Regions from separate parts of the Leptolyngbya sp. DQ-M1 genome, predicted to be linked through region 1. Evidence: predicted binding sites of a transcription regulator. Region 1 holds the regulator's gene; the other holds the start of a gene.
What was found. The regulator NtcA, encoded in region 1, controls nitrogen genes in cyanobacteria. The targets are predictions, from matches to a motif close to TTTGTANNNNNNNNTACAAA.
Positions count from the first base shown of each region.

Region 2: rpoD (RNA polymerase sigma factor RpoD) is a predicted target of NtcA. The motif match lies at 8,118-8,137, and genes of this name have one in related genera.

Region 1 covers NZ_JAMPLJ010000005.1:278,050-293,435, forward strand. The annotation lists gene NC981_RS17770 (GlsB/YeaQ/YmgE family stress response membrane protein) at 1-144, shown strand, start outside; gene NC981_RS17775 (sigma 54-interacting transcriptional regulator) at 420-2,951, shown strand; gene NC981_RS17780 (hypothetical protein) at 3,116-3,772, shown strand; gene NC981_RS17785 (fasciclin domain-containing protein) at 3,860-4,729, shown strand; gene NC981_RS17790 (pentapeptide repeat-containing protein) at 4,769-5,530, opposite strand; gene NC981_RS17795 (TIGR02450 family Trp-rich protein) at 5,662-5,901, shown strand; gene NC981_RS17800 (HAD-IC family P-type ATPase) at 5,973-8,402, shown strand; gene NC981_RS17805 (hypothetical protein) at 8,408-9,022, shown strand; gene NC981_RS17810 (DUF885 domain-containing protein) at 9,071-10,819, shown strand; gene NC981_RS17815 (pre-16S rRNA-processing nuclease YqgF) at 10,816-11,232, opposite strand; gene NC981_RS17820 (DUF3084 domain-containing protein) at 11,266-12,663, opposite strand; gene ntcA (global nitrogen regulator NtcA) at 12,788-13,459, opposite strand; gene NC981_RS17830 (DUF3488 and DUF4129 domain-containing transglutaminase family protein) at 13,830-15,386, opposite strand, start outside.
Region 2 covers NZ_JAMPLJ010000006.1:151,177-166,562, reverse strand. The annotation lists gene NC981_RS18945 (ABC transporter substrate-binding protein) at 1-762, opposite strand, end outside; gene NC981_RS18940 (ABC transporter substrate-binding protein) at 800-2,050, shown strand; gene NC981_RS18935 (sugar ABC transporter permease) at 2,053-2,934, shown strand; gene NC981_RS18930 (carbohydrate ABC transporter permease) at 2,937-3,773, shown strand; gene NC981_RS18925 (YebC/PmpR family DNA-binding transcriptional regulator) at 3,818-4,624, shown strand; gene NC981_RS18920 (FAD-dependent hydroxylase) at 4,687-5,907, shown strand; gene queC (7-cyano-7-deazaguanine synthase QueC) at 5,980-6,666, shown strand; gene NC981_RS18910 (response regulator transcription factor) at 7,196-7,588, shown strand; gene rpoD (RNA polymerase sigma factor RpoD) at 8,400-9,530, shown strand; gene NC981_RS18900 (dihydrofolate reductase) at 9,581-10,069, opposite strand; gene pipX (transcriptional coactivator PipX) at 10,281-10,550, shown strand; gene NC981_RS18890 (YggS family pyridoxal phosphate-dependent enzyme) at 10,547-11,215, shown strand; gene NC981_RS18885 (cell division protein SepF) at 11,845-12,447, shown strand; gene proC (pyrroline-5-carboxylate reductase) at 12,516-13,313, shown strand; gene NC981_RS18875 (SH3 domain-containing protein) at 13,371-13,814, shown strand; gene NC981_RS18870 (hypothetical protein) at 13,859-14,293, shown strand; partial or broken gene NC981_RS18865 (hypothetical protein) at 14,344-14,569, shown strand; gene ruvX (Holliday junction resolvase RuvX) at 14,573-15,034, opposite strand; gene NC981_RS18855 (GNAT family N-acetyltransferase) at 15,037-15,386, opposite strand, start outside.

The sequences.
Region 1 (15,386 bases):
GGTAGTTTGTACACCCTGTTGACGACAGGGACGCTAGCAATTACCTCGGCTGGCTTGAGCTTGGGTGGCATTATTGTGGCTGTGCTCGGCGCGATCATTTTCTCGTTTATCTGGAATCGCATCGCTGGACGGGGTGCGATCTAGGGTTGCGTTTGATTAAATTTGCTTTCTAAGCTGAGATTGCCCGTAGCTTTGCACCCGCGAGATTACGGGCAATTTAGCGTCTGTGCCCTGTTTGTCTCCTTGGCACGGGTGGGGGTCGAGAATTTGTTTTAATGGGTCTATGAGGGTCGTGGGCTGTTACTTTGCACTTACTTTTCAGTCCATCCTCGTTAGCCTGTACGAAACCATCCTGCTTCTCCTGCGGGGTAAGGGACTAAAGGATGAGTGTCTGTGGGCAAATTCTAAAGAGGCAAATCATGGACGTTTTAGAGCGGGTGGAATGGCTGCGGCAGCGAACGGAATTCTCTAGTCTGTCATCGGAAGCGTTGCAGGCGATCGCGCAACAGGTTCAAGAACAACAGGTTCAAGAAAATCGCCGCCTTGGACTCGAAGACACGCAGCCTGAAGCACTCTACATTTTGTACGACGGGCATCTTGAGCGGTATCGCACCAGTAAAACGGGCTTGGCAAAGGTCACGAGCTTAATTCTAGGGTCGATCGTCTATCTCAAAGAACTGTTGCTCGATCGCAAGGCAGAAGAAACCACAATTACCCTGAATGACTGTGTGATCTGGACAATTCCACGGGAGGCATTCAAAGCGATCGCTCAACAGTTTCCCGAAATTGCTCAAGGCGTTTCGCAGCAGCTTGCCACGCAGTTAGAGGAAGTGTCTTCGCAACTTGCTTATGAGCGGGAACAACAGATCGCCTTGCGTCCTTATCTTGTTCCAAAAGTTAAACGCGGCATTGTGGGAACCAGCCGCTATGCAGTGCGACTGCGGCAAGACATTAAAAAAGCCGCCAGCGATCGTGGTTCTGTCTTAATCTTTGGAGAGCCGGGACTGGAAAAAGACAATACTGCGGCGTTAATTCACTTTGGATCGAGCGATCGTAAAGAGCCATTAATCAAAATCAACTGCAACACGCTACAACCGAGCGGCGCAGAAATCTTTGGGCGAACGGGTAAGCCTGGATTGCTCGATTGGATTGGGCGCGGCACCATTATGCTGAACAATCTCGAAGATATTGCGCCGGAGTTTGAAGAAAAGTTGGTGCAGCTTTTGAAGACGGGGAAGTTTACGCCGATCGCACGCGAAGGAGAACCGGAACCAGAAGCCCGATCAGTTGAAGCGAGGCTGCTCATGACTTCTGAGAAGATTCTACCGCGATTGGAAAAATGTAAGCTAATTACTCATGTGATCAAGGTGCCACCCCTGCGAGTCAGAAAAGCGGATATTGCCGTTCAAGCAGAGTATTACTTGAGTTTAATTGCTCGCTCGCGAGGCATCTCTAAGCCCAAGATTACACCCGAAGCGTTACGCCGACTCCAAGGTTATGACTTTCCTGGAAATCATGTCGAACTTGAAAGTCTATTGGGACGGGCAATTACTCAAGCAGAAAGCCCAGAACTCACCGAAGAGGTGTTCTGGGCAGCAGGCAATAAAAATCGTCGATTTCGGGTCAATCTGCTTAATGCTTATCCACGATTGCGGCAATTCCTCAGGAGTCCCTGGTGGCCAGATCGGATCAATTACGGCTTTACCTTGGGAGCTTTTGCAGTTATCGTCACCGTGTTAATGGTGGCACCGCAAAGCCGCGATCGTAACTTCGCCTTGAATCTATTCTGGGCATGGTGGTGGATGCTGATTCTGGTTGCATTCCCCTTTGTGGGACGGCTTTGGTGTGCGGTTTGTCCATTTATGATTTACGGCGAACTGGCGCAAAAGATTTCTCTCTGGCTCTATCCGCGTAAGCTACAACCCTGGCCCAGACAAGCGGCTGAGAAGTGGGGCGGTTGGTTTTTGTTTGGTATGTTCACGCTGATTCTACTGTGGGAAGAACTGTGGAACTTAGAAAACACGGCTTATCTATCGGGCTATTTATTGTTGCTGATTACGGCTGGAGCCGTTATCTTTTCTGTGTTGTTTGAGCGGCGATTTTGGTGTCGATATCTCTGTCCGATCGGGGGCATGAATGGCTTATTTGCTAAACTTGCCATGATTGAACTCCGAGCACAGCAAGGAATTTGTTCTGCAACTTGTACGACCTATCAGTGCTACAAAGGCGGGCCGCAAAAAGGCGAAGGCATGGAAACTGGAGGCTGTCCCATCTATTCACATCCAGCGCAGCTCCGGGACAATCGCGATTGTGTGTTGTGTATGACCTGCCTGAAAGCTTGTCCTCACCGATCGGTCGAACTCAACCTGCGTCCACCGGGAATTGAACTATGGACTACCCATCAACCGACTTATCCTGAAGTTTGCTTATTGTTTCTGCTGTTTGGAGCCGTGTTTTTGCATCGGCTTCCTGCAATCCAACAGCTACTGGATATCAATCTACATCTTGATCAATTTAGCTACCACGCGATCGTCTCGGTTCTTGCTTTGATGTTGCCCGGAGCCATTGCACTGTTGTTCGATCAAATAATGAGGCTGTTCAATCGACGATCGCGCCCTTTTCTTGAACTCGCATATGGTTATCTCCCGCTGGTTTTAGGGGCGAGTTTAGCGTACTACTTACACTTGGGACTAAACGAAGCAGGACGCATTCTTCCGGTGACGGCTGCAACCTTCGGCGGTAGCACAGAACTGATGGCAACCTTACCGATCGCAGTCGCTCATCCCGCTGTGATTGAATTCTTACAGGCTGTCACGATCGCGGGATCGTTCTGGTTGAGCGTCTTGCTCACGCAAAAAATTGCTCGACAGCCGATCCGATCGCTTCTCCTGCAACATAGCGCAATGGTGCTGCTTGGATCATTGGTATGGCGGTTAATCGTTGTTGCCTAGATGTTTGATGCTCAGAGTATCAATAATTCCACGAGTCTATCTTTGGATAGGTTGCAAAGATAGACTTATGCTGCAATATTGACCAATCAAAGAATTTCTCCTGTACAATCAGTACCCATCCATTCGATGTTGAATACATCACTGTTGAACACATCACTATAGATATGGGCAACCCAATTACTCCTGTGCAAAACGTCACCGCTCCTCGATCTGCAAAGCGTAGCCGAAAACCTACAAAGCCACCGTCAGCCGGGCGACTTCTACTGCACTTTGCACAACGGCATCCCTTCATCTGCTTGTTTGCGGTTTGGAGTTCCTTCCTGTTCTTTGGTTGGCTAGCGGTCTCAGGGTTAACCTACACCAATCCAGCCCCCTTAGAAGTCGTAGAATCGCCGCAACCGGTTGTAGAATCACCCGCTAATTCTGCTGACTCCAGCAGCGCCATTGGCTTACTCGCGATCGTCGTTGCTACTTGTGCAACCAGCTCTGTCTTGATTTCTCGACGCTTGCGTTCGGCGCAGCAGACATCTCGCCGCATCATTAAGCAACAAGCTGCACTCAGTCCTACCTCCGAGCGCAGAGCAAGCCGATCGCAGCCATCAGCGCGGGGTCGTCAATCAGGCGGTCAGTCGATCTCAGTGAAATCCGCAAGCCCTGCACATTATGCCGCGACTGCTGCCAAAACTTCGACTCGTTCCCCCGCCCTCACCCTTCTGCCAGACAAGACTCCACTAGAGTCAAACCCGCCACTTAGCCTGGCGGAAAGGCTTGATATTCGGCAACAAGACGGCACCTCTAAACGGATTCAATCAAACAGATAAACCATCCTTTCGGATTATTTCAAGCGAGGGAGGAAGTTCACGTTTGTAATTTATACGCTTGGGGAGCAATGTTTACGATAAGTAACAATGAAAACATCACTGAAGCGTTTAGTTACTGGATTATCTGTAGTTGGATTAGGCGTTAGCGTTGCCCTGCCCTCAATGGCACAAAGTAAATTCACGCCCAATGCTGAAACCACTCCGGCAAATACTCCCCAAACCCCCGCTCCGACAAATCGGGATGCTGGTATTCCTCCGGTTGGGGGTCAATCCGGTCAAAACACTCCTGGAAGCATCACCAATCCTGACAGTTCTGTAGATTCAGGCACGACTACCGCTCCTGGTTTGCCCAACAATCAAAGCGTTCCTGGCACCGTTGCCCCGGCAAACCGTCCTGAAGTTAACAATACTCCAACCAATAGCAGCCCGACCGGTGCAACCCCGACCGGCACCACGAACTACGCATCTACGGGTTCGTCTGATCAGTCTATCGATCAAATCGTTCGCACCAGCCCTTCGTTTGAATTGTTCAATGCGCTCCTGCGCGTGGCTGATGCAAACGGAGCATTCTCCTCTGACCTCGCAGGCAGCGGTAATGTCACCATCTTTGCTCCGACCGATGAAGCCCTTGCTGCAATTCCTCCGGCAACCTTCAAAGCATTAGTTCAACCGGAAAACCGCGCGTTGCTGACTCAAGTGCTGCAAAATCACATTGTCAAAGGCAAAGTCTCTTCTACCGATCTAGCGGCAAAACAAGTGCGATCGCTGAGTGGAAATCCGATCGCGGCTCAAGGTAGCAACGGAATGCTGATGATCGGAAACGCACAAGTCGTTGGTGCAGACATTGCTGCAAGCAATGGCACCATTCATGCAATCAATCAAGTAATTCTTCCCGCAAGCCTGCAAGGAAAGCTGACCAGCTTGGCTCCCACAGGAATGCCGATGACGCAGCCGTAGAGAATTTGCAGAGATGCACATTGCATCCCTCAGGCTCTGTTAGCGCATTAGAAACATTTGCAACAGTCCGCCGACTACGTTGATCAGGGTTTGCCCGAAGCCGCCGCCCGATCGCGCTTTCGGCGGATTTTTTAAGGTTTGGGCAAGCGTAGTTGCAGATTTGGCGCTGCTGGCATCCCCTTGCTGCTCGAATAACGCTGCTGCCTGTTCCGAGTCTTGAACTGCGCCTTTTTCGTCTCCAAGTTCGAGTCGCGCCATTGCCCGACCGATCAAGGCTGGAGCCGAATCGGGTTTACGAACTAGCACTTGATTGAAGTTCTCGATCGCTCGTTCATATTGTTTGCGTTTGCCTGCTTCCATTGCCATCTGGTAAAACATCTCCGGCGTTCCCGCTGTGGTCGGTAGCCCGATCGCGCCTTGAATCAGCGCCATTTCGATTTGCGTTCCGGTTAGGTCTGCGCCGACAAGATACGATCGAGTTAAATCGGTGCCTTGTAAGTTGGCGCTAGTCAATTTCGCGCCTGCGAGATTCGCGCCGCTTAGGGTTGCACCTGCGAGATTCGCGCCTGTGAGGTTGGCTCCGGCAAGGTTGGCTTGACTGAGATTTGCGCCTGCGAGATTTGCGCCTGCGAGATTTGCACCCGGCAATTGAGCCAGCACAAGCCCTGAACTGGTTAACTCGCAGTTCGGGCATTGTTTCGTTGCCAGCAGTTGGCGCACATGATCGAGATTTTCAGCTTGAGCCGGGAGAATGATGCCGATCGACATCAGCACAGCAATCGATAAATTTGTCCGCATCATATACAGGAACCTTAACCGGGAAGGGTGAGCAGGAAAATACTTCATACTACTGTCTCGTTGCGGTTGCGACGATCTTTTTGATGTCCAGACTGAGTATTCCTGAATTGAAGGCAAAAATCTAAAATGGAGGTATGGCTAAAAAACAAAAATTTCCTCATCTGGTTGGATCAAAGTGGACAGCACAGGAAGAAACCTGGGGCTGGCGGCACTTTCAGGTCGTTAATCGCAAAAATGAGGGCGAGTGGGTATTTGCGGAAGTGGTGGCAGCTTGCGATCCGTCGGTGCGGTTTTGGATGAATGCGAAATTGTTCAAAGACCGATCGCAGTGGCAAGCGGGCTGGAAATCCCTCAACGAGCAGGAAGAAGCGTGAAAGATGATTTTGCGAGAAGGAAAGCAGTGTCTATGATATTGACATCCTTCTGATTTAGCCCCTTCAGATTCATGGCAACGCTTCCCGGATTAAGCGATCGACAAGTGCGTGAGCGCGTCTTAGCAGGTGAGACAAATAATGTTAAGCTGCCGACGAGTCGATCGTATGCACGAATTTTTCAAGAGAATTTACTCACGTTTGTCAATGCCGTTTTCTTTGCAATTAGCGGTGTTTTCATTTTGCTGCGTCGTCCGAGTGATGCCATCTTCGTTGCTGTGGTGATTTTCAGCGGCGTGGTGATCGGGATTGTGCAGGAGATTTGGGCAAAGCAGAAACTGGATGAAATTGCGCTGTTGTCTCGTCCTCACGCGACGGTGATTCGCAACGGTGAAGAAATTAATATTGACCCCAGTGAGATCGTGCTGGGAGATACGCTGGTGCTGCGTCCGGGGGATCAGGTGTTGGTCGATGGGGAAATTGTTGGAGCAGGACGAGTTGAGGTCGATGAATCGCTGCTCACCGGAGAATCGGATCTGATTGTCAAGGTTGCGGGTAAGCCTGTGTATTCAGGCAGTTTCTGTGCGAGTGGTAGTGCTTGTTATGAAGCGCAAAAGGTCGGAACTGATACCGTCGCTTATCAGATAACGATGGGAGCGCGAGAGTTTCGCCAAGTCTATACGCCGTTGCAAGCGGAGATTAACTTAATTATTCGGATTTTATTGCTGCTGGCATCGTTTTTATGGTTGCTGATAGGAATCAGTTTTGTGAGTCGATCTCAGACCTTAAACGAAGTGGTACAGCGTGCCGCAGTGATCGCGGGTCTGATTCCTGCGGGATTAATTCTAGCAATCACGCTGTCATATGCGATGGGTTCGATTCGGATGTTGGGGCAGAATGTTTTGATTCAGCAAACGAATGCTGTCGAGTCGTTGAGCAATGTTGATGTGCTGTGTTTGGATAAAACTGGAACGCTGACGACGAATCAAATCGAACTGCATTCGCTACATCCGATCGCTCGTTCAGAACTGGAATTACGATCGCGCTTAGGTGACTTTGCCGCTAGCACCCAAGCCAGAAACCGCACCAGTGAAGCCGTTCTGATTGCCTGTGGTGGATATGCTAAACCGATTCGCGACGAAATTCCTTTCTCTTCAGCGCGAAAGTGGAGCGCGATCGAATTTGCCGATCACCCAGGGACTTACATTCTGGGCGCACCGGAAATTTTGATGAAAGCCACAACTTTAGATGATGAAAGTTTGGACTACATCGATCGCCAAGTGAATCACGGCTATCGCGTTGTGTTGTTTGCTTATACATCAGGGTCAATCACCTTGGAGTCGATCGCAGGCTCCACGCTGCCCGAATTGACTCCGCTTGGAATTCTTTGCTTTTCTGACCAACTCCGACCTTCTGCCCGTGAAACGCTGCAAGGATTCGTCAAAGCAGGCATTACGCTAAAGATTATTTCCGGTGATAATCCTCAAACGGTTGCAGCCTTAGCAAAACAAGCAGATTTTAGCGATGATATTCGATTGATTTCGGGTACAGAACTGGCGCAGATGGACGAAGCGCAATTGATGCAGGCGGCGCGAAATTACAATGTGTTCGGACGAATTACACCGCAGCAAAAAGCGCAACTGGTTCGGAGTTTACGCAAATCGGGTCACTATGTTGCGATGACCGGAGACGGCGTGAATGATGTGTTGTCGCTCAAGCAAGCGAATCTTGGAATTGCGATGGAGAGCGGCAGTAAGGCAACTCGCAGCATTGCCGATATTGTGTTACTGAAGGATTCATTTGAAGCATTGCCGCATACGTTCTTAGAAGGACAACGCATTCAAAATGGCATTCGCGATGTCATTAAATTATTTATGGTAAGACTGAGTTGCGTGGCGTTGCTAATTTTTGCGATCGCCATTGTTTCCGATAGTTTCCCACTGTTAAATAAACATAGCGCGATCGTCACTCTGATTGGTGTAGGAATTCCCACAACGTTTATTCCAATCTGGGCACAACCCGGAGAACTGCAAAAGCGCAGTTTAGTGCGATCGATGCTACATTTCGTCGTTCCTGCTACGATCACGATTACGTTAGTGTCGCTCACCGTGTATCTATTTTATTTAGTGAGTGCTGTCTTGGATCTACCTCCTAATGTTGGACTTGCTGAGATCGAATTTAATATTCCTCGGACTGCATTAGTCACCATTTTAGTGTTTTGCGAACTGTTGTTGATTCCGTTTCTCAAGCCACCCACAAACGCTTGGACAGGCGGAGAACCATTAAGCGGCGACTGGCGATATACGATCGTTGCCGTTGCCCTACTTGTTGTCTATTTGCTGATTCTTGCAATTCCGCCGCTGCGGGTGTTTTTTGAACTGTCTCCGCTGAGTTTACAGGATTGCCTGTTTTTGGGTTTGGTTGCGATAGAGTGGGCGCTAATTCTGAGATTGTCCTGGCGGACTCGGTTTCTCGATCGCTTTTTAGGCGTTGATTTGGAGTAAGAACAATGAGAGACCTCCCTTCTAGAATTCCGCAATACAAAGTTTCAATTTGGGAAACGCTTGCCGTGGTGCTGGGCGCGATCGCTACGCTGGGAGTCGGCTTAACCGGACTCGGATTAAAATTTCTCAGCAATGCTGCAACCCCCCAACGCGCAGAAGCGATCGCCAGCAATATCATGACTTATTCCCTACCTGGAGGCTCTCAGGGTCTGCTGGGTGTGAATATAGCAGGCGCAAAAGTTGCCCTTGTTGCCAGCGAAGGCAATGAACCCGATATTCAGCTTTTGATGGCGCGGGTTCCGGTAGATCAAGAATCAGGACGGCGGCGGATCGATCGCATCTTAGACAGCATTGCGCTGGGCGCGGACGAAGAAGAACTGAAAATCAAGACGGTGCGGGCTGAAAACCGGACGCTGTGTGGACAAACGACGGGAATTGCGGTTCGGGAGGGATTGCTAAAGTACCCCGATTCCCCCGAAAAAGCGACTGTGATTTACCGAGCAAACATCATTTTGGGTGACAGTCGATATGTGGTGAATCTGCTGGCAAATGACGCAAATTTAGATGTAGCGCGAAAGAAAGCAGACGATGTGTTTAAGTCGCTCCAGTGTCGTCAGTAAAGAAATTTTTGTGACCGCTAAGATCGATCAGTCCCTTTTCACTGATTTATGGTTCGTGCTCTCCGGCTCTCGCGCAAAGTTCCCGTTTTGCTGGCGATCGCATCGTTCATGGTCGCGATCGCGATCCACTCCATTTCAGAACCGATCGCATCGGCAAAACCTAACTGGATCACAAGAAGCAATGAAAATACAAACCTTCTAATCAAAGCTGAATCAGAATCAAACTGCACAGATCAACCCACACTCAGCCAATCGCTGCTGAAACTAGATACAAACTATGTGCAATGCTACGAGCGAAACTTAAATGACGCAGTTGCAACACTTCAGACAAAGCGAAAGCAGGAAACTGAGCCATCGGTCAAACTTGATCTAGAAATTCTGATTCAATCAGCAAACGAGGAATTGCGATCGATTCAACTCGATCGACGATACCGTTTGCCTTATGTGAATTTAGCTAGAGAAATTAACCGCAGCATTGATGATCTCAACAAGCGCGATTTAACCAAGCAATTAAAGCGAATTAGCGGAGAAAATACAACTGCGATCGCGACGATGGCGATTCAAAGAATGCGAGAGAGCATGACGCAAGAAAACGTTTTCTTTCCCGAAAAATCGCAGCTTGAAAAAGATTTAGCAAATACAGCCATTCAACTCGAACAAATCAAGCAACGCATCGAACAACAGAAAATCGATCAATCAAGTTACACCAAACTAAAAGCACAATTAACCGAATATACAAACTTTGTTCGGCAAGAAATTCTACCCAAAGCCAGAACCAGCTTCCGCTTACCGAGCGAACTTTATGCAGCAGAACTCGCAGAACGAGGAGTTGAAATCCCGATCGACGAACTCCTGCAAAATGCCCATTCTGCCTTTGCCGCCATTCAACAAGAAATGAACGTGCTTGCTCCACAAATCGCCAGACAAAAAGGCTTTCAGGCAAAAGACTATGGCGACGTAATCCGCGCTCTCAAGCAAGAGCAATTACCGAGCGATCAAATTCTGCCGCACTATCAGAAACGCCAAAAGGAAATCGAAGCCATCATTCAGCGTGAAAAATTAGTCACGCTCCCGAAACGCCCCTTAACCATTCGGCTCACCACTGATCGTGAAAACGCCATTTTTCCCGTTCCGCAATACCATGCTCCCAAAGCTTCAAGCAAAACGGCTGGAACCTTCATCATTCCCCTCCTAAAACCAGACCCCCAACCCCGTACCTACAACGACTTCACCTATGCCGCCGTTTCCTGGACGCTCACTGCTCACGAAGGCAGACCCGGACACGACCTCCAGTTCACCACGATTCAAGATCAAGGCATTTCTGAGGCTCGATCGAAGTTCGGCTACAACCCCGCCAACCACGAAGGCTGGGCACTCTACGCCGAAGCGATTACCCTACCGTTCATGCCGATCGAAGGGCAGTTTATCTCCCTACAATTTCAGCTATTGCGGGCGGCGCGTGCCTTCTTGGAACCCGAACTGCATTTAGGTAAAATCTCGACGACCGAAGCACTGCGCGTTCTCACCGAAGAGGCAGGCTACTCAAAGTTCTTCGCTCAGCAGGAAATCGATCGCTATACCGTCCGGCTTCCCGGACACGCTCCCTCTTACTTCTATGGCTATCAACGCCTGATGCAGCTTCGCAAAGATGTCGAACAACAACTCGGCGAGAAATTTGACTCCCAAAAGTTTCACGACTTCATTTTGACTCAGGGATTCATGCCACAGCGATTGTTGCGTCAGGCAGTGCTAGAACAATTCACTCAAGCCCGTCTAGGCGATGAATCGATCCCTTAGCTCACCAAGCGTTCTAAATACCGTTCGATCAGCAAAATCGCCACAATATCATCGATCGCTCTCGGCGGCGTTCGCATTCCTTGCGGGATCAACCGATTCAACCCTTCTGGCGGATAAAGCTGCCAATAGCGATCGCGAGCTTCTAAGGAACTATTGCGCTCATCCACCGTAATAATCCGCAGCGGCTCACTTAATTCATTCGCAATCTTGAGCTTCCAATCTTTTGAGGAAGTCTGATCCCCCATCACTAATAGCGAAATCGGATACCGCTCCCGCAAGCCTTGAATCGTCGCGATCGTGCTTTCGGCGCTGATCACTTCATGATAGTAGAGGCGGCGATCGACCCCCATGACCGCTAATCCACACTTTTGCCGCCCTGGATCAAACCCCAGAATTACTGGCTGTTCCGCCATGCTGCGTCTCTACTCCCCTATTCGCTGGATATGTTAGCTCGATGCTCTCAGCACCACTTGTCCGTTTTGAACTGCCACTAATTCTATTTTGAGCGGCCCAGCCGTGTATGTGGTATCCGATGCGATCGCTCGCAGTTCAACCGGAGTGGGATAGCGCCGCAGCTGGTCAATGAATGATCCTAATGTAAGCAGTTTTTCGATTTGAATGTTGTCGTTCAAAACGCCAGCGACACGAGCGCGAGTATTAGAAACAGCAAGCAGTTCTTGAATCGACCGTTGGAAGTCCTGCGGTGCAAGCTTGGAGGGATCGATCGTTTGGGCAGCGATCGTCTCTCCCGCAGAAAACACAACCCGATTGGGGACTGCACTCATGTAAACAAACACGGGTTTGTTTTCGCCTTTGACATAGTTTGCGAGGGCTTGTACCCGAACCAGATAATCTTGACCATTCCTGATTTGTTGAATCAAACTTTCAACTTCCGTCGTCCGAATCTGCACAATTTGCAGATCATCTCGTCCGAGCCGCAGTGCCTCAACCGCAGAACGATTTGCATATTGCAGGAGTTGATCGATCGCTGCTTTCGCACCTTCCGAATTTCCTACGCGCACCACGCCAGAAGACAACACTTGTGTCCGATAAATCGCCAGATCGCCGCTGCGAATTAGCTCGACATCCCGTTCAATTTGCTGCAGTGTCGCAGTTAGGCTGGCTCGTTGTGCCTCTAATCGCTTCAGATCCGTCTCACGCTGCCCAATCACCTGATCGCGCTCATTAATCTCACGATCGCGCTGTTCAATCAGTTTCGTGCGTTCGGCAATCTCTGCATCGCGCTCGGCGATCTGCTGCTTGACCTGATCGCGCTGCGTAATCAGGGTCTTTTGTTCCGACTGCAGTTGATTGATATCGCTGCGGAGTTTTAATGCTTGACCAGACACCGCGACCAGTTGACGACGCGTGAGATCACGCTGCGCTTCGGTGGTGCGGAGTTGAGCATTGGTTTCCCGTTGGCGATCGATTGAAGTTTTCAGATCGGCATTGATTCGCTTTAGCTGTTCCTCAACTTGGGCGCGTTCCGATCGAGCTTCTGTGAGTTGTTTCTCGACTTGCGCTTTCTGAGCATCGGTCGCCTTCAGATCGGTGGCAGCTTTTTCCAAATCGCGTCCGCGATCGCGCAGCTCGGTTTGGATTCGCCCAAAGTTCAGCAGCATTTCGCGAAAGGTTTTACTTGCCAGCAGCAGCACTCCTAAAGTTGAGGCAGAAATCAGCGTTCCGGTCAAAATGGTGACTACGACCGCGGTTTGCTTCGGACGAAGATTAAACAAGCTAAGCCGCGCTTTTCCCACACGAGTTCCCAAGCGATCACCCACTGTTGCGATCACTCCACCCAACACCAACACCACCAGAATTAAAATCAGCCCGACATCGGACATAAGACTCCCAAGAGATCCTTAGACCAGCACTTTTACACTGGCAAGGCAATTCTAGATCCGCCTATCATTATGCCTGTTCGATTTATACTTCGGGCGGGTCTTCAAGGAAAGAATTCTAGTCCAATTAGGTAAACTGCTGACTTAGCGTTACCGGGTTGTGAACGGTGATTTTTTTCTTGTGAATCGAAATCATTTTGTCCTGACGCAAATCTCCCAGTAAGCGCGTCACCGTCACGCGAGTCGAACCGATCGCTTCAGCGATCGCTTGATGCGAGAGTTTGAGGTCAATCATGATTCCCTCTTGCGATGGGACTCCAAAATCGCGGCAGAGAATCAGCAAAAAGCTCACCAATCGCGATCCCATATCCCGGTGCGCTAAGGTTTCGATCATCATCTCGGTTTGCAAAATCCGCGAGGACAAGCCTTTGAGCATCAGCATCGAAAGTTCGGGGTTTTCCTTCAGTGCTTTCTCGACTTGCTCGATCGGGATCGAAAGCAACTCAACCGGGGTAAAGGCAACGGCGTGATAAAAGCGATCGGCTCTTTGTCCGGTAATCAGTGACAGCACCCCGAATACGCTATTTTCTCTCAGCAGCGCCACCGTAATTTCTTCGCCTGCTTCGTATACCCGCGACAGTTTGACGGCACCCTTGACCAGAAAATACACTCGTTCTGCCGGATCTCCGGGAAAGAAGATTGTTTTGCCCCGTTCAAACGTTTCAATCACGGGAGGATATGCACTTCCTCCAATCTGACGGAACATTGCTGCAAGCGGTCTATCCTTGGTCACAACCATTTCTTTCCTTGTCGTGTCGAGTGCTGGATGAGTTTACAAGCCGGTCAGCGATCGAGCTTTGTAAACAATTGATGACTTTAGACCACTAAAACTGAGTCACCGAATGCTTTTTGTACACTGCGCTACATTTTAGCCGTGATCCTGAAAATCTCTGGGAATTTTCTACTTTCGAGCGTGTTTTTTTCGGCACGCTTAGATTCTCCCTCTCAGGGCTGAATAATTTTGGAAGATTGTACCGTAACTCGAATCGGATGGCGATAGTGTCACTTGCACCCATTCGAGCGGATTCCTTTGTGCTGCTGAGGTCGAGACGGTTGCTATGCGAAATGAATACTGCCAATGGTGTTGCCTTTGGCACAGGCTTACTCATTTACTTTCGCTGAGGTTTTAGTCTCTTCAACTGATGCCGCAGCGCTTCAATTTCAGGTTTTTCTCGTCCGTAGCGCCACTTCACATACGCTTGGGAAATGTCTTCGATCGCACCTGCTTGCTCTTGAGTCCGCATGGTTTTTGCTCGTCGGGCATATTCTAGCGGCGTATCTGCTGAAGATTTACGAGTGCCTTGCGCTTCGAGGCGAGACAGCATTTGCTGATAAAGCCGCTCCATCGGTGCAAGCTTCTGCAACCGCTGGTAAGTTCGCCATTTTTTCCAGCCTTGACCACACAGCCAAACCAGCAAGGCAGTGCTAATCATTAGTAAACACGCGGTCAAGAATCCACCTAATCCTTGAGTAAACAGCGCCAAAAACCAGCCGATCGCGCTCCCGATCGTCCGAATTACTTCGCTGATCCAAGCCGTTACAGGCAGAGGTAGCCATCCCGCGACCCAGTTCCAAAATCGCTGCAGCAGACTAAAGGGCTGATATTCCTCGATCGAAGGCGGAATCAGTTCACGTCCCGGAATCGGGTCGATCGTGAACCATCCCATGCGTGGCACGAAGACTTCTGTAATCGCGTAAGCATCGGTATTCTTCACAATGTACAGTCCGGTGAAGGGATTAAATTCTCCGGGCGCATATCCCGCTACTAATCGCGCCGGAATGCCAATCGATCGCAGCATCATCGTCAGTGTCGTAGAAAAATGATCGCGATCGCCGCCTTGATTTTGCAAAAATGCCTCGACGAGATCTTCACCCGGCTTCAGCAAATCCAGGTCTTGCCGAACCTGATAACGCTGCTTCAAATACTGCCCCAGATAAAGCGCCTTTTCATAATCGGACTCGATCGGCTGTTCAGAAGTTGCCAGGATTCGCTTCGTTTCTTTAGCGACATTCTGAGCAATTCCCGCTGGAATCTGTAAGTGTGGACTCTCTTTTGGATACTGCGCTCTGGACGAATACAGCCGCAGCAACGTGCGATCGCGATACGGCACATCCGACACCACGGTATAAGTAATGCCATCGCTTAACTCGATCGGCGCACGTAATCCTGCTTCGGGGTCGATCGCAATTTCATCGGTCGGGAAATAGATTTCTCTCGCCCTTGAAAGCGCCGGAATTAGATTCGGCATTGGGGCAATAATCGTGTAGGTCTGCACCACTTCGCGTGTTTTGCCGATCGTCACCGGAGTCGGCAGAAAGAACCGATATGACCAAGGTGAGCGTTTAACTGTCTGCGTCTTGTCGTTGCGCGACACTTCCCAACCCTGCCCTGTGTAGCGATCGAAAGCCATCACCCGCCAAAAGCCTTCGATCTGCGATCGCACCCGCATAATGACTCGCGGCTTTAATGGATGCCGCACGTTTTGGCTAATCTTGTCGCCAAATCCACCATAAGACAGGTCATCCGGATCTTGGCTTTGCCCTGCGCCTTTTCCGCTCCCCGATCGCATTCCCACACGCGGATCTCGACTCTGACCCATGCCCGGATTGGTAATCACTCGGTTATTAAATCGCTCCTGAACGCTCACCGGAGAACTGACCGGAAA
Region 2 (15,386 bases), on a different contig from region 1:
GATCGCTCCTGAATTAGCAATATTCACTCCGGCTGAAGCGCTACTGGGAATAACCTTTTCAGGGGTGATTTCGTTGCCATAAGTTACAGTCGCATTGCTCAACTCTCCAGCCCCGCTAAACATAAACGGCAACCAGGTAAAGACTGTCCATTCTCCTTTGCCCAATGGTAAAAGCATTCCATGTTGGTCTGCTTTTCCATCTCCATCTGTATCGCGAGTCAACTGCTTCGCCACTTGCCGAAATTCCGTCCAAGTTCGCGGAAGTTTTTTCACACCTGCTGCTTGAAACAGACTCGGACGATAATAAATACCGACATTGTTCGTACCAAAAGGAATCGACCAAGTTTTTCCTTCATATTGCATCGTATTGAGCAAAGCAGGATCGAGTTCTGATTTAACCGATGAAGCTGTGAGAAAATCATCGATCGACCTCAGCGCATCCAATTCCACCAATTGCCCAGTAATCATTGGTGCATACCACAACATATCTGGGGGAGCATTTCCGACTACTGCCGCGAGAATTTTGGGCATTTGTTGATCGCCTTGTCCAACGTAGAGCGATTCGACTTGAATATTGGGGTGAGCTTGATTGAAACGATCGACCAACTTCTGTAAAACATCCCGATTCGGCGGCGGGTTCACCCCTTGCCACAGCGTTAATCGAGTTACATTAGAGGATTGAGCAGGTTGACATCCAAATAAACTGAGGCAAATCGCGATCGTAAAAACAAATTTCAGCAAATGGGCAAACCGCAGCGACATGATTAGGATGAAAGAATTACGAATCTCTGATTAGTGTATGAGAAAGTTGATTCCAAGCGCGATCACAATCAGTTTACTATTCTTTACGGTGGGGTGTCGATCGGACTCTAATTCAAAACCAGTTGAAATCACGCTAAGCGGCTGGCAAAGTAATCCAAACGAAGGAAAACTACTCGATCAAGTGATTCGAGAATTTGAGACAAAAAATCCGAACATCAAAGTCAAACGAGAAGTCATCAATAGCCAGTATATGGATGTGATTAGAACTCGTTTAATTGGAGAAGTTGCCCCTGATGTATTTTATTTAGAAGCATTTGAAGCACCAGCCTTAATTAAATCTGGTGTCTTAGAGCCGCTTAATTCCTACATTAAGTCAGAATTCAAACTGAATGATTTTGAATCCAGCTTATTAAACGCGTTTAAACGAAATAACAGCGTTTACGGCATTCCAAAAGATTTTTCAACCCTCGCACTTTTCTATAATCAAACTGCTTTGAAAAGTGCAGGAATTGCCCAACCTCCTAAAACCTGGGATGAGTTGAGGCAGACAGCCAAGAAACTAACGATCGACGAAAACAAGGACGGCAAAATCGATCAGTACGGCATGGGAATTGTCTCTGAATTGCCGCGTCAAACCTTTATGATCAAGGCATTTGGCGGAAAGCTAGTGGATCAAACCGACTACGCCGCATTTGATAGTCCAGAGGGACTTCAAGGACTACAGCTTGTGATTGAGCAATATCGACGCGATCGCACCGCCGCACAAGCAACTGATGTCGGTGCTAATTCAAATAGTGAAGCATTCGGACAGGGACGAGTAGCAATGACACTCGATGGAAATTGGGCAATTCCCTATCTCAAAGAAACCTTTCCAAACCTGAAATTTCAAACGACAGAAGTTCCGAAAATTAACGATCAACAAGGCACGATGATTTATACCGTTGCTTATGTAATGAATCGGCAATCGAAACAGAAAGCAGCAGCCTGGAAATTAATTGAGTTTCTAACGAGCGAATCTGGGATGAAAGCTTGGGCAAAACAGGGTGTTACCCTGCCATCGCGGCGATCGGTGTTAGCGGAAATGAAATACGATCGTAATCCGATTTATTCACCCTTTGTTGCAGGTGCAAAGTATGGAACACTCTGGCAAGCGGGCGAAACTTTACCAACCATTGTCACCAGTTTTGATAATCAATTTGTCAGTGCGATGCTCGGACAGCAACCTTTACCCGAAGCGATGAAACGCGCTCAAAATACTGCAAATCGAGAAATCTATTTATCGAAATAACAATGAAACAAAAATCTAGAGAAGCGTTATCAGGTTATGCCTTTATGACACCTGCGATCGTAATCTTGGGTGTATTTTTGGCATTGCCTGTGATTTATGCGATCGTGCTTTCCTTCTATCGAGTTCAATTACTCGGTGAGGTTGATTTTCGCTTTGCAGGATTGAGAAATTTTATTCGGATTCAAGATGATGAACGAGTTTGGATCGCGCTTGCAAATACAATTCAATACGTCGCGATCGTTGTTCCAATCCAAACGATTCTAGCCCTCGTCCTCGCTTTATTACTTAATGCTAAAATTCGCGGTCGAAGCTGGTTTCGAGTTGCATTCTTCTTACCGACTGTGACTTCTTCAGCCGTTCTCACACTCATATTCATGTGGATTTATAACTCGAATGGGTTGTTAAATAATTTTCTAGATGCAGTCGGTTTACCTACTTATAATTGGCTTGGTGATCCACAAGTTGCACTCAAAGGAATTATGTTGATGAATATCTGGGCAACTGCACCGTTATTTATGGTGATTTATTTGGCTGCACTGCAAGATATTCCAGAAAGTTTATATGAAGCCGCTTCGATCGATGGTGCAACAACCTGGGAGAAATTCTGGTGTATCACGCTGCCATTTCTCAAGCCTGTAACGTTTTTTGTGATTACGATCGGCATTATCGGAACCTTCCAATTATTTGATCAATCTTATATCTTCTCAAATGGCTCAGGTGGCCCTGATAACGCCACATTAACGATCGTGCTTCTGATCTATCAATACGCTTTCAATCGGTTAGACATGGGATATGCGCTTGCATTAACACTCATTCTTGCGCTCGTCATTATGTTAGCGACTTTAATTCAACGCTATTTCTTTAGAGAAGAGAGCTTAGATTAATCATGTTAAAAACAAACACAGTTCGCTGGTGGATTTGGTTAATGTATGGTGGACTGATCATTTATGCGATCGTCACCTTTATTCCCTTTCTATGGGCGCTCTCTGCTTCGTTTAAACCACTCTCAGAAATCTCAGCGAGTGGAGCTAACTTTATTCCCCAGGAGTTTACTTTAGAGAATTACAAAGCAATTTTTGCACAAGAACCGCTCTTTGGCAGATGGTTATTCAATAGCGCGATCGTTGCTATTTTTGTCACCCTGTTTAATCTTCTATTCAATTCAATGGCGGGATACGCCCTTGCCAGAATTCAATTTCCCGGAAACCGTTTATTCTTCTTTCTGGTTCTGGCAGTTCTCGTTGTCCCGGCCCAAATTACATTACTTCCCAAATTTCTAATTCTCAAATCTTTAGGCTGGCTCAATTCTTATCAAGGATTAGTTGTCCCAACCGTCGTCAACGCCACTTTTATTTTTATGATGCGGCAATTCTTTGTTAATTTTCCAAAAGAGCTAGAAGAAGCTGCACAACTCGATGGATTAAATCGATTTGAAACCTTTTTTCAGATTGTTCTGCCTTTAGCAAAACCCGCTCTAGCTGCACAAACAATTTTCATCTTCATGAGTTCCTGGAACGATTTTTTATTGCCCCTCGTTGTCATGTCAAATCCTGAAATGTTCACCCTACCGATCGGCTTAAACGCCTTCAAAGGTCAATACATCACTTACTGGAATTACATCATGGCAGCTTCGATGGTCTTCACGCTGCCAGCCCTGATTATCTATGCGTTCTTCAATCGCTATTTTATTCAGGGCGTGACCTTCACCGGAGGCAAATCGTAACTTTTTCGATATCCTATTAATCGCACCCGTTTCGATTTGTAGGTATGGCAGGACACAGCAAGTGGGCAAACATTAAACGCCAAAAAGCCAGAGTAGACGCTAAAAGAGCAAACATCTTTACTAAGGTTTCCCGTGAAATCATTGTTGCGGCTCGCAATGGAGTTCCTGATCCGGCAGGTAATTTTCAGCTCAGAACCGCGATCGAAAAAGCCAAAGCCGCAGGCATTCCTAACGAAAATATCGATCGCGCGATCGCCAAAGGTGCTGGCAAGCTTGGCACAGATGCCCCACTGGAAGCCATTCAATATGAAGGCTACGGTGCAGGCGGTGTGGCTATCCTGATCGAAGCCCTTACTGACAATCGCAATCGAACCGCTGCTGACTTACGAGAAGCCTTTAGCAAAAACGGCGGTAACTTGGGTGAACCCGGTTGCGTGGGCTGGATGTTCGAGCAAAAAGGCATTGTCGAACTTTCTTTCGCTCCGCAAAAGACCGGACGCAGCCGCAAAATTGAAGCAGTGTCGATCGACGAAGAAGCCCTCCTCGAAGCCTGCCTCGAAGGTGGAGCCGACGCTTATGAGCTAATCGAAACCGAAGACGGACAAGCCGCAGAAATTTTTACCGAAGTCGAAAACCTGGAATCCCTCAGTCAAAGCCTGAAAGACCGGGGTTACACTGTGGCGCAAGTCGAACTCCGCTGGATTCCCCAAAATACGATCGAAGTCACCGACCCCGATCACGCCCGCGCTCTGCTCAAGCTGATGGACGCGCTTGATGCACTCGATGATGTGCAAAACGCGACCGCCAACTTTGACATTGCTGAAGAACTAATGATGGCATCGATCGCTTAACGATTGCTCACATCAAAAATCTACGCGAGAATAGGTGTAAAGTTTCGTATCGCTCAACGGGTATGCAGATCGCTGAATCGAAAATTCTTGACTATGACATTGCGATCGTCGGTGGCGGTGTCGTAGGAACCACCTTCGCGTGTGCCTTAAAAGATTCTGGCTTTCGAGTCGCATTGATCGAGGCTGAAGTGTCTTCGCTGGCAGTTTCTCGCGCTCAGGCGTATTCTATTTCGCTCTTATCCAGCCGCATCTTTGAAGGCTTGAACATTTGGCAACAGATTTCCCCTCAAGTTGAAACCTACAAGAACGTGCGCCTTTCAGATTCGGACTATCCGACTGCCGTTCAGTTTGCACCCTGCGATATTGGCACTGAAACTTTAGGATATGTCGCAGAACATCGAGTTTTAATTACCGCACTTCAGGATCTGCTTCAAACTTGCTCAAATGTCGATCGCTTCTGTCCTGCCAAAGTGATTAAAACCGAGCACCAGTCCAGTGATGTGGTTCTCGATGTTCTGCTCAATGGTGAAGTGCAGCAAATCCGATCGCGCCTAGTCGTTGCAGCAGATGGCGCGCGATCGCCCCTCCGTCAACAAGCCGGAATTAAAACGCTTGGCTGGCAATATTGGCAGGCTTGTGTCGTCGCTACACTCAAGCTCGATGCTCCCCACAACAACACCGCCTATGAATGGTTCTGGAAAACAGGGCCTTCTGGCATTCTCCCACTTCCCGGTAATCGCTGTCGCATCGTCTGGACAGCCCCTCGTGCTGAAGCCGAAGCTCTGTTAGCGCTTGACGATCGCGCCTTTATTGAAGCCTTCCAAGCGCGATATGGCTCGAAGTTCGGCACACCAGAAATCGAAGGACAGCGCTACCTCTTCCCGATTCAGTTGATGCACAGCCGCAAGTATGTCTTGCCGCAGTTTGCCTTAATCGGAGATGCCGCTCATAGCTGCCATCCGTTAGGCGGTCAAGGCATCAACATGGGAATCCGCGATGCTGCTGCCCTAGCACAAGTTTTACAAACCGCAAAAAAACGCGGCGAAAACATTGCCAGTCTGCGCGTTCTAAAGCGCTACGAACGTTGGCGACAGTGGGAAAACCTGCTGATCTTGAGCATCACCGACATCTTAAATCGCACCTTCTCGAATCAGATTGTCCCGATCGTGCAACTTCGTCGCCTGAGCTTGTGGATTTTGCGAACCCTTCAGCCCTTAAGAACGATCGTTTTTCGCATCATGTCAGGCTTGACCGGACGCACTCCCCAACTTGCTCAGCGCTAAATGAATGTCTAGTGGTTGAGAATTACGCGGAGATGGTGCAAAGATCATAGACGGCAAGTTTGGAAGAATATTATGCCGAAAGCGATCGTCTTACTCTCCGGAGGTTTAGATTCCGCAACCACAACTGCACAAGCGATCTCCGATGGCTATGAACCGATCGCGCTTTCATTTCGTTACGGTCAACGACACGATCGCGAACTCCAATGCGCACAGGCGATCGCGCAGCACTTCAAGTTGTCCCAACATTTTGTCATCGATGTGAATCTCGCGCAGTGGGGCGGCTCAGCACTGACCGATACAGAAATTGAGGTGCCGACAGAAGGCATTCAGCCTGATCAAATTCCGATTACTTACGTTCCAGGGCGCAATACCGTATTTATTGCGATCGCCCTTTCTCTAGCGGAGGCACAAAACGCAGAAGCTATCTATCTAGGCATCAATGCGGTGGACTATTCAGGCTATCCAGATTGCCGCCCAGAGTATCTCACTGCGTTTCAACATTTAGCTGAGTTATCTTCCAAAGCAGGATTAGAAGGCAGAGCGCCGAAATTAATTGCCCCCCTGGTCATGGATTCCAAAGTAGATATCGTGAAGCGAGCGATCGCGCTTGGAGTGCCAATTGACAAAACCTGGTCGTGCTATCAAGGCGGTGAAGTTCCTTGTGGTGTGTGTGATTCTTGTCGAATCCGCGATCGAGCACTCATTGAAGCTGGACATCCGGAGCTTGCCACTTCTCAAAGTCAAGAATTGTTTCAATAAACTTGCCTTAATTAGCTTAAGATTTGCTTCCAAAAGTTGAATAAAACGGCACATCTGAAGTAGGGCTAATTCTGTATTCATTTCTAGAAAAAACGAGATGAAATCTAAAAGAAATCAGTAGATTCTTGCCTCATAAATACTCTAAACATTCTGTTAGAAGAGCAAGTCAAAAATCTTCAAACTCTTTTTGAAGCGGCTTTAATTTAGCGGCCGTCTTGGCTCACTCAATCAGTACAAAATTAGAAGTAATCTCTATCACTTTATTTTGCCTAAGCCTTGCACCACAAGCAATAGTCCCTAATCGAGCGTACGGAGCAACTCTAATTTGTAGTTTCTAAAGAGAATAGAAATTGTAGACAAAAAGTTTGTGGGAAGTATTTCTAAAAGCTTAAAAGCTAAGAAATACCGAAGCATAAAAACAAGCAATAAAGGATTGAAACTCAAGCATCGAAAGATATTCAGCGAGTTTCACCTTGAAAAAGGCGAATAAACCAGTCGCTATATTGAATTTCAGATTGGTACTTTCGTCATGGTCTTTCCGTCCACTTACATTCTGCTGTTAGCTCCACAAATCGAAGAATTGCACGGGCTAGAATCGCTCCTTCAGCAAGTCGCACTCGACGTAGAGATTGTAGACACCACTGATCAAGCCCTAGCACGAGTGAGCCAAAATCCCCCTTGTCTTGTCATTCTGCAAGAGCATCTGCGATCGGAAGCCACAATTCATCAACTCCGCACGATTGCCCATGCAGACCGCATGACGCTTGTGATCGTTACAGAAACTGATTCTCCGAGCTGGCTTTATCAAGAGCAGCACCCCGATGTTGATGGTTTTCTCGTTAAACCGTTAAGTCCAGATGTACTATTTTCACTGATTCATTCTGCTTCTGCTCGTCAATACTGTCAACGATCTCTCATCTGAATAGATTCAGATTCAGCATTCAACCTCGCATCTTTCTAAAGACAGACATTTTTAATTCGTTCTCAAGCCAAATAAATAAAACTAATACCTTAGCGAATTTCTTTCCATGCAACCTAGTTTGCAATAACTGCCGCTTATCATCGAGTTAATCGTAGTGAACGCCTCAAAATATCGATTTAGTAGGCATTTGCGCCTTGAATATCGAATCGCGTTGCATTAGGTAAGCTAATTAGCCAATTGATTCAGTCTGATAATTTTGGGCTAACGTTGTCAACAGGCCACAAATTATCTATCACTTTCGGGGGTGACATAGAGATACAAACGTGGATCACGCCAGAATTTTGCGATAGATTTGAATCAGATTGATGCCTGACTCTAACAGAGAGGTTGTCCCATTAAGAGATGAATCACTGTGCAACTCAAAGATCCTGATAAAAACGATCGCGATCATCGGAACAGCAACGTGAATGCTAGACACAGCAGATTTATCAAGAATGATTAATAAAGAAATCAGGAAAAGGGTGCAACTTTTGTGAGAAAGGCTACAATCGGGGAGTCATTCCAATCATTTAGAAATAATGATCTCAGAAAGTCAGCCTCTGCCAACCGTATTTTCTCGGAAGTTGTAGCAGTTGCTCGTTTTGACTGAATCATTTTGCCGATCGCTCTACTGCACACCAGTTGACGAACGAGAGCTTGCTTCGGCAAGCAACACCGCCTCTGGGTCAGCAAGACTGCATCGAACCACCAACATCTGTTTTCAGTGCTGGGACATTTTACTTCATTACTTAAGGAGCACGAGGAACGCGGCATGACCCAAGCCAAAGACTTACTTGTTGTAGAAGAGGCATTTGACCCTTCAGAAGCTCTAGAAATCGAGTTAGAACTCGATGACCTTGATGATCTTGACGATTCAGATCAAGGAGAGGATGACGAAGAGGGAAAACCCGTCAAGGGGCGTGCAACTCGTCGCCGGACTCAAGCCAAGAAGAAGCACTACACCGAAGATTCGATTCGGTTATATTTGCAAGAAATCGGTCGAATTCGCCTCCTCCGCGCCGACGAAGAAATTGAACTCGCCCGTAAGATTGCGGACTTGCTGGAATTAGAGCGCATTCGCTTCAAGTTAGCCGACAAGCTCGATCGCGAACCTTCAGATGCAGATTGGGCACAGGAAGTGAAAATGCCCCTGCCGCAGTTCCGTCATCGCCTGCATTTAGGTCGTCGCGCTAAAGATAAAATGGTGCAGTCGAATCTGAGATTAGTGGTGTCGATCGCGAAGAAATATATGAATCGCGGCTTGTCGTTCCAAGATTTGATTCAAGAAGGCAGCTTGGGTCTGATTCGGGCGGCAGAAAAGTTCGACCACGAAAAAGGCTACAAGTTCTCGACCTACGCGACCTGGTGGATTCGTCAGGCAATTACTCGCGCCATTGCAGACCAATCGAGAACCATCCGGCTTCCGGTTCACCTGTACGAAACCATTTCCCGCATCAAGAAGACAACGAAACTGTTGTCTCAGGAAATGGGACGCAAGCCGACTGAAGAAGAAATCGCAACTCGGATGGAAATGACGATCGAGAAGCTGCGCTTTATTGCCAAGTCTGCTCAGTTGCCGATTTCGCTAGAAACACCGATCGGTAAGGAAGAAGATTCTCGCTTAGGCGACTTCATCGAATCTGATGGTGAAACCCCAGAAGATCAAGTGTCTAAGAATCTGCTGCGTGAAGACCTCGAAGGCGTTTTGGCAACGCTCAGCCCACGCGAAAAAGATGTGCTGCGCTTGCGCTACGGCTTGGATGATGGTCGGATGAAAACGCTTGAAGAAATTGGACAAATCTTCAACGTGACCCGCGAACGCATTCGTCAAATCGAGGCGAAAGCTCTGCGGAAACTCCGTCACCCGAATCGCAACAGTGTTTTGAAAGAGTACATTCGCTAGGGTTTAACTGATTTCGACTATGAGCCGATCGCAGTATTGCGATCGGTTTTTTATTGGGGCACAACGCGACGATAGGTTTCAAATCGATAGCCAGCTCTTGACTCCAAGTTGACTAATTCAAATTCATTTAGACGATCGCGCCACTCTAGGAAAAATACATCGCCCTCGTAGTGACCTTCTACGATCGTCAACTCCATACGATCCACGAGTTCCAACGCTTGACGGTAAATCGATGCGCCACCGATCACGAACAGCTTTTCTTCTGGTCGATCAACCGCATCAGAGAGCGATCGTACAAATTCGATATTTGGTAACTCAGATCTCAGTGATTGTGAGGAAACGATAACGTTAGTGCGTTGAGATAATGGGCGTTTTTGCAGATCAAATTCCCATGTTTTCCGTCCCATAATGACGGTATGATGCAGCGTGAGTTGCCGAAAGCGTTGGAGGTCTTCTGGGATCGACCAAGGCAGTTTGCCGCGATTTCCAATGACTCCGTTTGTTTGGGCGATCGCAGCAATTAAAATAATCTCGGACATGATAGCAACTTATTTTGATGACAGGGTAAGCTGAGTCACTCAATTTATGCTGTAACTCTCGCGGTTGCAAAAACTCCCCAATCCTACTTCGTGCAACTCACGGCTAAGACGGACATATTATTGCAATTAATGATTACAATTTCTGAATTCCTATTTCCTATTGATGTTGATGATTCCGAATTGGGCTTACTCTCTTGCTGATGGATGGTAGATGGATACTGAGAATTATTTGAACCACCCAACATTTGGGCTGCTGTTTCGGGTGTGTCTGGTTGAAGAACATCGGGAATTATTTAGTACGCTCTACGCGCAACGGTTATTTTTTGTCGTATCTCAAGGTGCAGACGGACTGGAATTTGAATCGATCGGACGCAGCGATGCAAGAGTAATGGTCGAAAATCGCATGAGAATGTTACGCCGATCGGGAATGTACAAGGAGTACGATCAGCTTCAGAAAGTTCACAAAAGCACATTTCAATGATCTCGTCTCTACAGAACCACATTGCCGAATTCCGCGCCAAAATTCCACCACATATCCGGGTCATTGCCGTGACGAAAACGGTTTCCGTAGAAGCAATGCGAACTGCTTATGCCGCCGGAATTCGGGATTTTGGTGAAAATCGGGTTCAGGAAGCTGAGACTAAACGCGCAGAATTAAAAGATTTAACCGATGTAACGTGGCATCTGATCGGGCATTTGCAGAGTAACAAAGCAAAAAGCGCGATCGACCTGTTTGATTGGATTCACTCGGTCGATAGTTTGAAGCTAGCGCAACGGCTGGATCGGCTTGCAGAAGAACAAGACCGCAAGCCACAAATTTGCCTGCAAGCTAAACTCATGAGCGATCCCAACAAATCAGGATTTTCAGTTTCAGAGCTTTGGGACGCGATCCCGCAGCTTGAGCAATTAAAGCACTTGCACATTCGAGGACTCATGGTGATCCCACCGTTTGACCTAGAAGCCGAGGCCACGATCGCGCTGTTTAGACAAGCTAGAGAACTTGCTGAAAAAATCCGAACTCACAGCCAGCTCAATCTCGATCAACTGTCGATGGGAATGTCGGGTGATTATGCTTTGGCAATTCAGGCGGGCGCAACGATGATTCGACCGGGACGAGTGCTGTTTGGAGCAAGACTGCAAAAATAATCGCAGAATTTCAGCAATAAGTGGTACTGTATGTACCACTTATCAGAAACGAATCGAAACCTTACTTCAGTGGTGCGCTTCTCATCTTGTAATAAAGATCACTTACGTATAGTACTGAATGTGAAGAGGTCAGGGATAAAGACCCAGCTTTCGGCGTCGATCGTGCCGTTTCTATTCTTTCAAAATATACGCCGGAATTCTATTGAATTAAGCTACTTTTTTGCGGTCAAATTTTCCCTATGTTTGAAAATGAGCTGCCTATCTCAATAGTTTGAATCAGTCAGAACAGTCTGCATCACCGAATTGCAACAAATTTAAAAAATATCTCTAGATTTATGCTCCAACTTCTAAAACTACCGATACAATTGCAGCCGGGGACAAAAAACTCCAAAAGAAATATTCAAGTTCGATCGCTGGATGTATACTGATTTTTCAATTCATCATTTATGCGACAGTGTAGGAATTTCTCTAAGCTGTCAGCCCAAAAGATGGAATTTGCCTGACCCGCGAAACAGTCTAGCGGTGAATCGAGAACGATTTTCCACATCAGAGGTCGATCTACTACTCCTAATGATTTGACCGTACCTTTCCCAAGCAAACTCAATAACGATTCGGATGGAGCGTGAACAGTGAGTATTTTCAGTAAATTACGAGATTTCGTTGGACTCAATGAACCTGTCGAATACGAGTACGAATACGACGAGATGGACGGACAAGACTATCAGTCGCTCTATCAAGAAGAGAGCGCTCCGGCTCCAGTCGCAGCCACCGAAGAAGAAACTCGATCGCGGCGGGCAAATCGTTTTCGCGATCGAAGTGTTGGAATTGCAAGTGAAACCACTGGTGTAGGAGCCGCTATGAATAATGTGATTGGAATGCCTGGAGCAGCAAACGGAATTTCGGAAGTCGTGGTGGTTGAACCCCGCACGTTTGAAGAAATGCCTCAAGTGATTCAAGCATTGCGTGAGCGTAAATCAGTGGTGCTGAATCTGACGATTATGGATCCGGATCAAGCTCAACGCGCTGTAGATTTCGTGGCAGGCGGTACTTATGCGATCGACGGTCATCAAGAGCGCATCGGTGAAAGCATTTTCTTGTTCACGCCAAGCTGTGTTCAAGTCAGCACCCAAGCAGGCGTGATCAATGAATTGCCCCAAGCTGCTCCTGCTCGTCCCCGCGCCTCCGCTCCGACACCCGTTTGGGGCACAGAACCGAGAGCAGTACAAGGTTAGAGAAATAGTTAAGGGTGAAAGATAGTTTGATCTCGAACCCTTTAATCTCTTTATCTGAGGTTAATAGATTGTCTAAACAATTTGGCCTGATAGGCGGCGGGATGATGGGAGAGGCTCTCTTGTCCCGCCTTGTTGCTCAGAACGTGTTTGATTCTGCTGCGATCGTCGTGAGCGAGCCGAATCGATCGCGCCAGGAATTCTTAGCGCAGCAATATCACGTTCAAGTGACCGAGCAAAATCGACAAGCGGCAGATTGCGAGATTGTTTTACTCGCGATTAAGCCGCAGATATTTCCGCAGGTTGCGGAGGAATTAGCAAATCAGCAGGTTTCTGCCCTGGTCATTTCAATTTTGGCAGGAACGACGATCGCGCAGCTTGAAGCGGCATTTCCCAACGCGCCCGTCATTCGAGCGATGCCTAATACGCCCGCAGCCGTTGGAGCTGGGATTACCGCGATCGCCCCAGGTCAGCGTGTTGAGCCACATCACATCGAACAAGCGAAACAGATTCTCAGCACGGTCGGAGAAGTGGTTGAAGTGCCCGAATCGATGTTAGATGCGGTGACAGGTTTATCCGGTTCAGGGCCGGGATATCTTGCGATCGTCATTGAAGCTTTAGCGGATGGCGGAGTTGCGGTGGGATTGCCAAGAGCGATCGCGCTCAAGCTAGCGATTCAAACAGTGCGGGGAACGGCTCAACTGCTGCAAGAGTCAAATCTCCATCCGGGGGAACTGAAAGACCGTGTGACCAGTCCTGGAGGCACGACGATCGCTGGAATTGCAGAACTCGAAAAAGCGGGGGTGCGATCGGCATTGATCGAAGCGGTAAAAGCAGCCGTGAATCGATCCAAGCAACTCGGTCAATGATTTCAAACTTCAAATCAAATGCTAAAATCTGGGCGATCTTCTTCGCAGGCGGTTTCTATGCGGTGGTCTTCAGTCCTCAAATTTGTTCTGGGCGTGTTCTTCGCGATCGCACTTCTTGCGACAGGTGGTTTGGTTGCCGCAAGAGTTATGATGGCGCGTCTTTCCGTCATGCCGCCTAAGCCCACGTTCCCGAATGATACTCCTACCAAAAATCTAGCCGCCAAGCCTGCTGCAAAACCTGCGGTAGAGAAATCAGATAAGCCTGATACTGCTGCGAAACCGCTTCCAGCCGGGGCATTTCCAGCACGGGTGACGCAATCGATCGGGCTTGTGGTGCGCGATGCTCCGGGAAGTGAAGGGGGATCGATCGGCGGTGTCGATTTCAACGATCGCGTTACGGTGCTGGAGTCGAATGCCGATAAAACTTGGCAAAAAATTCGCTTAAACAATGGTCAAGAAGGGTGGGTTCGGGCTGGAAACGTTGAGCAGATGAGTCAATAAGTTATAGTTGCGCTTATTACGGCAAAGTAAAGTCTGTAACGCTTATGGTCAGCAAACAAGAAAAGTATCGTCGTATGGAAGTTCGACGGAACATCGGCAATCGAACCATCAGAAATCGAACTATCAGATCACTTTATCAGCCGTCGCAGTCTTCATATCCCTACTTGATTGCTCATGCTTGTTTTAACTGTCAGAAAAGCTTCAAGCTAACTTACCACACAGATCATGTTTGTCCCCAGTGCGGCGGGACAATTTATCTAATGGGGCGTGCATTCAAAGCTCCTAAATGGGGCGATCGTGAGCAGTGGAAGAAAGTCCAGAAGTTGTATGCGCTCGGCTTTCGATTTCATCGGTATCGCGGAGCATATCCGTCTTTACCAGACCGCTTACGAGAGGTCGATCAATTTGTTGGGCAATATCCCGATCATGCACTCCGAATTGCTAAACCCGATGAAACGCTACTTCCTGACGAGAAGTAATATTATTTCTGATACGATCAAAATTCTTGATTGAATTTCTTAGAGTGCTTGTGTCTTCGCCTGCCATCATTACGATCGTAAAAATGATTGAATCTCTTCCAGATGACTTGCAAGAAAAAGTTGTAGAACATCTTCGGGACTACATTGCTGATCTAGAAGATGAAAAGCGTTGGGATGCCTCGTTCAAGGGGACGCAGAATAACTTATTGACAGCGAAAGGCAAAACAAGAAATTTCAGAAGGTCGCTCAAAGCCAATGAACTATGAGCAGCTATGAAGTTTACTCTTGATTAGAGCTTGCGAGACGATCGAGATCGCGCTTCGCCCTCCGTTCATCCAGCCATTGCTGAAGAATAATTGCGGCGGCTTTGCGATCAATCAGTCCTTTATTATGCTGAAGCGAAATTCCTGCCGTGATCATTGATTGTTCCGCCTGAAAGCTGGTCAATCGCTCATCCACGTACTCGATCGGCAACGATAACGCCTTTGAAATCGTTTCTCCGAATTTTTGGATATGCTGAGCTTGCTTGCCGATCGAGCCATCCATCGAGTAGGGCATCCCAACTACGAGAATTTCGACATCGCGATCGCGCACAATTTGACGCAAGGCTTCGATCGTCTGCGGATAAGATTTACGAACGATCGTGGTGAGTCCGGTCGCGATTAGCCCTGTACCATCGCAACCTGCAACCCCAATTCGCCTCTGCCCCACATCTAATCCGAGTGCCGCAACTCTCTCCATGTTTAGCAGCAGGGATCTTCGCGATGCGGTTCTTGGGATGCAGCTTTCATCAGTTCTTGCACGCTTTTCGGCGCAGATTTATCTGCTTCTTGAGCCTTCTCCGGTGCCGGGAGCTTAACCGATTTCAGCATTGAAATGCGTCCAGGTACAGGTTTACGGCTGGGCTGAAGATTCTGAAGCATCTCTGCGAGTTGCAGTCCTTCGGCGATCGACTTCGTTTCTCGAACCTTGTGCCACACCGATCGCGACATCAGCAGGGTATGCCCAATTCGCTCGGCTCCAATGCTGTCTAAATATTCCTCGCGTTCCGGTTGATAGTCGGGCGATGCCATTTGTAAAGATTGAGCAGGTA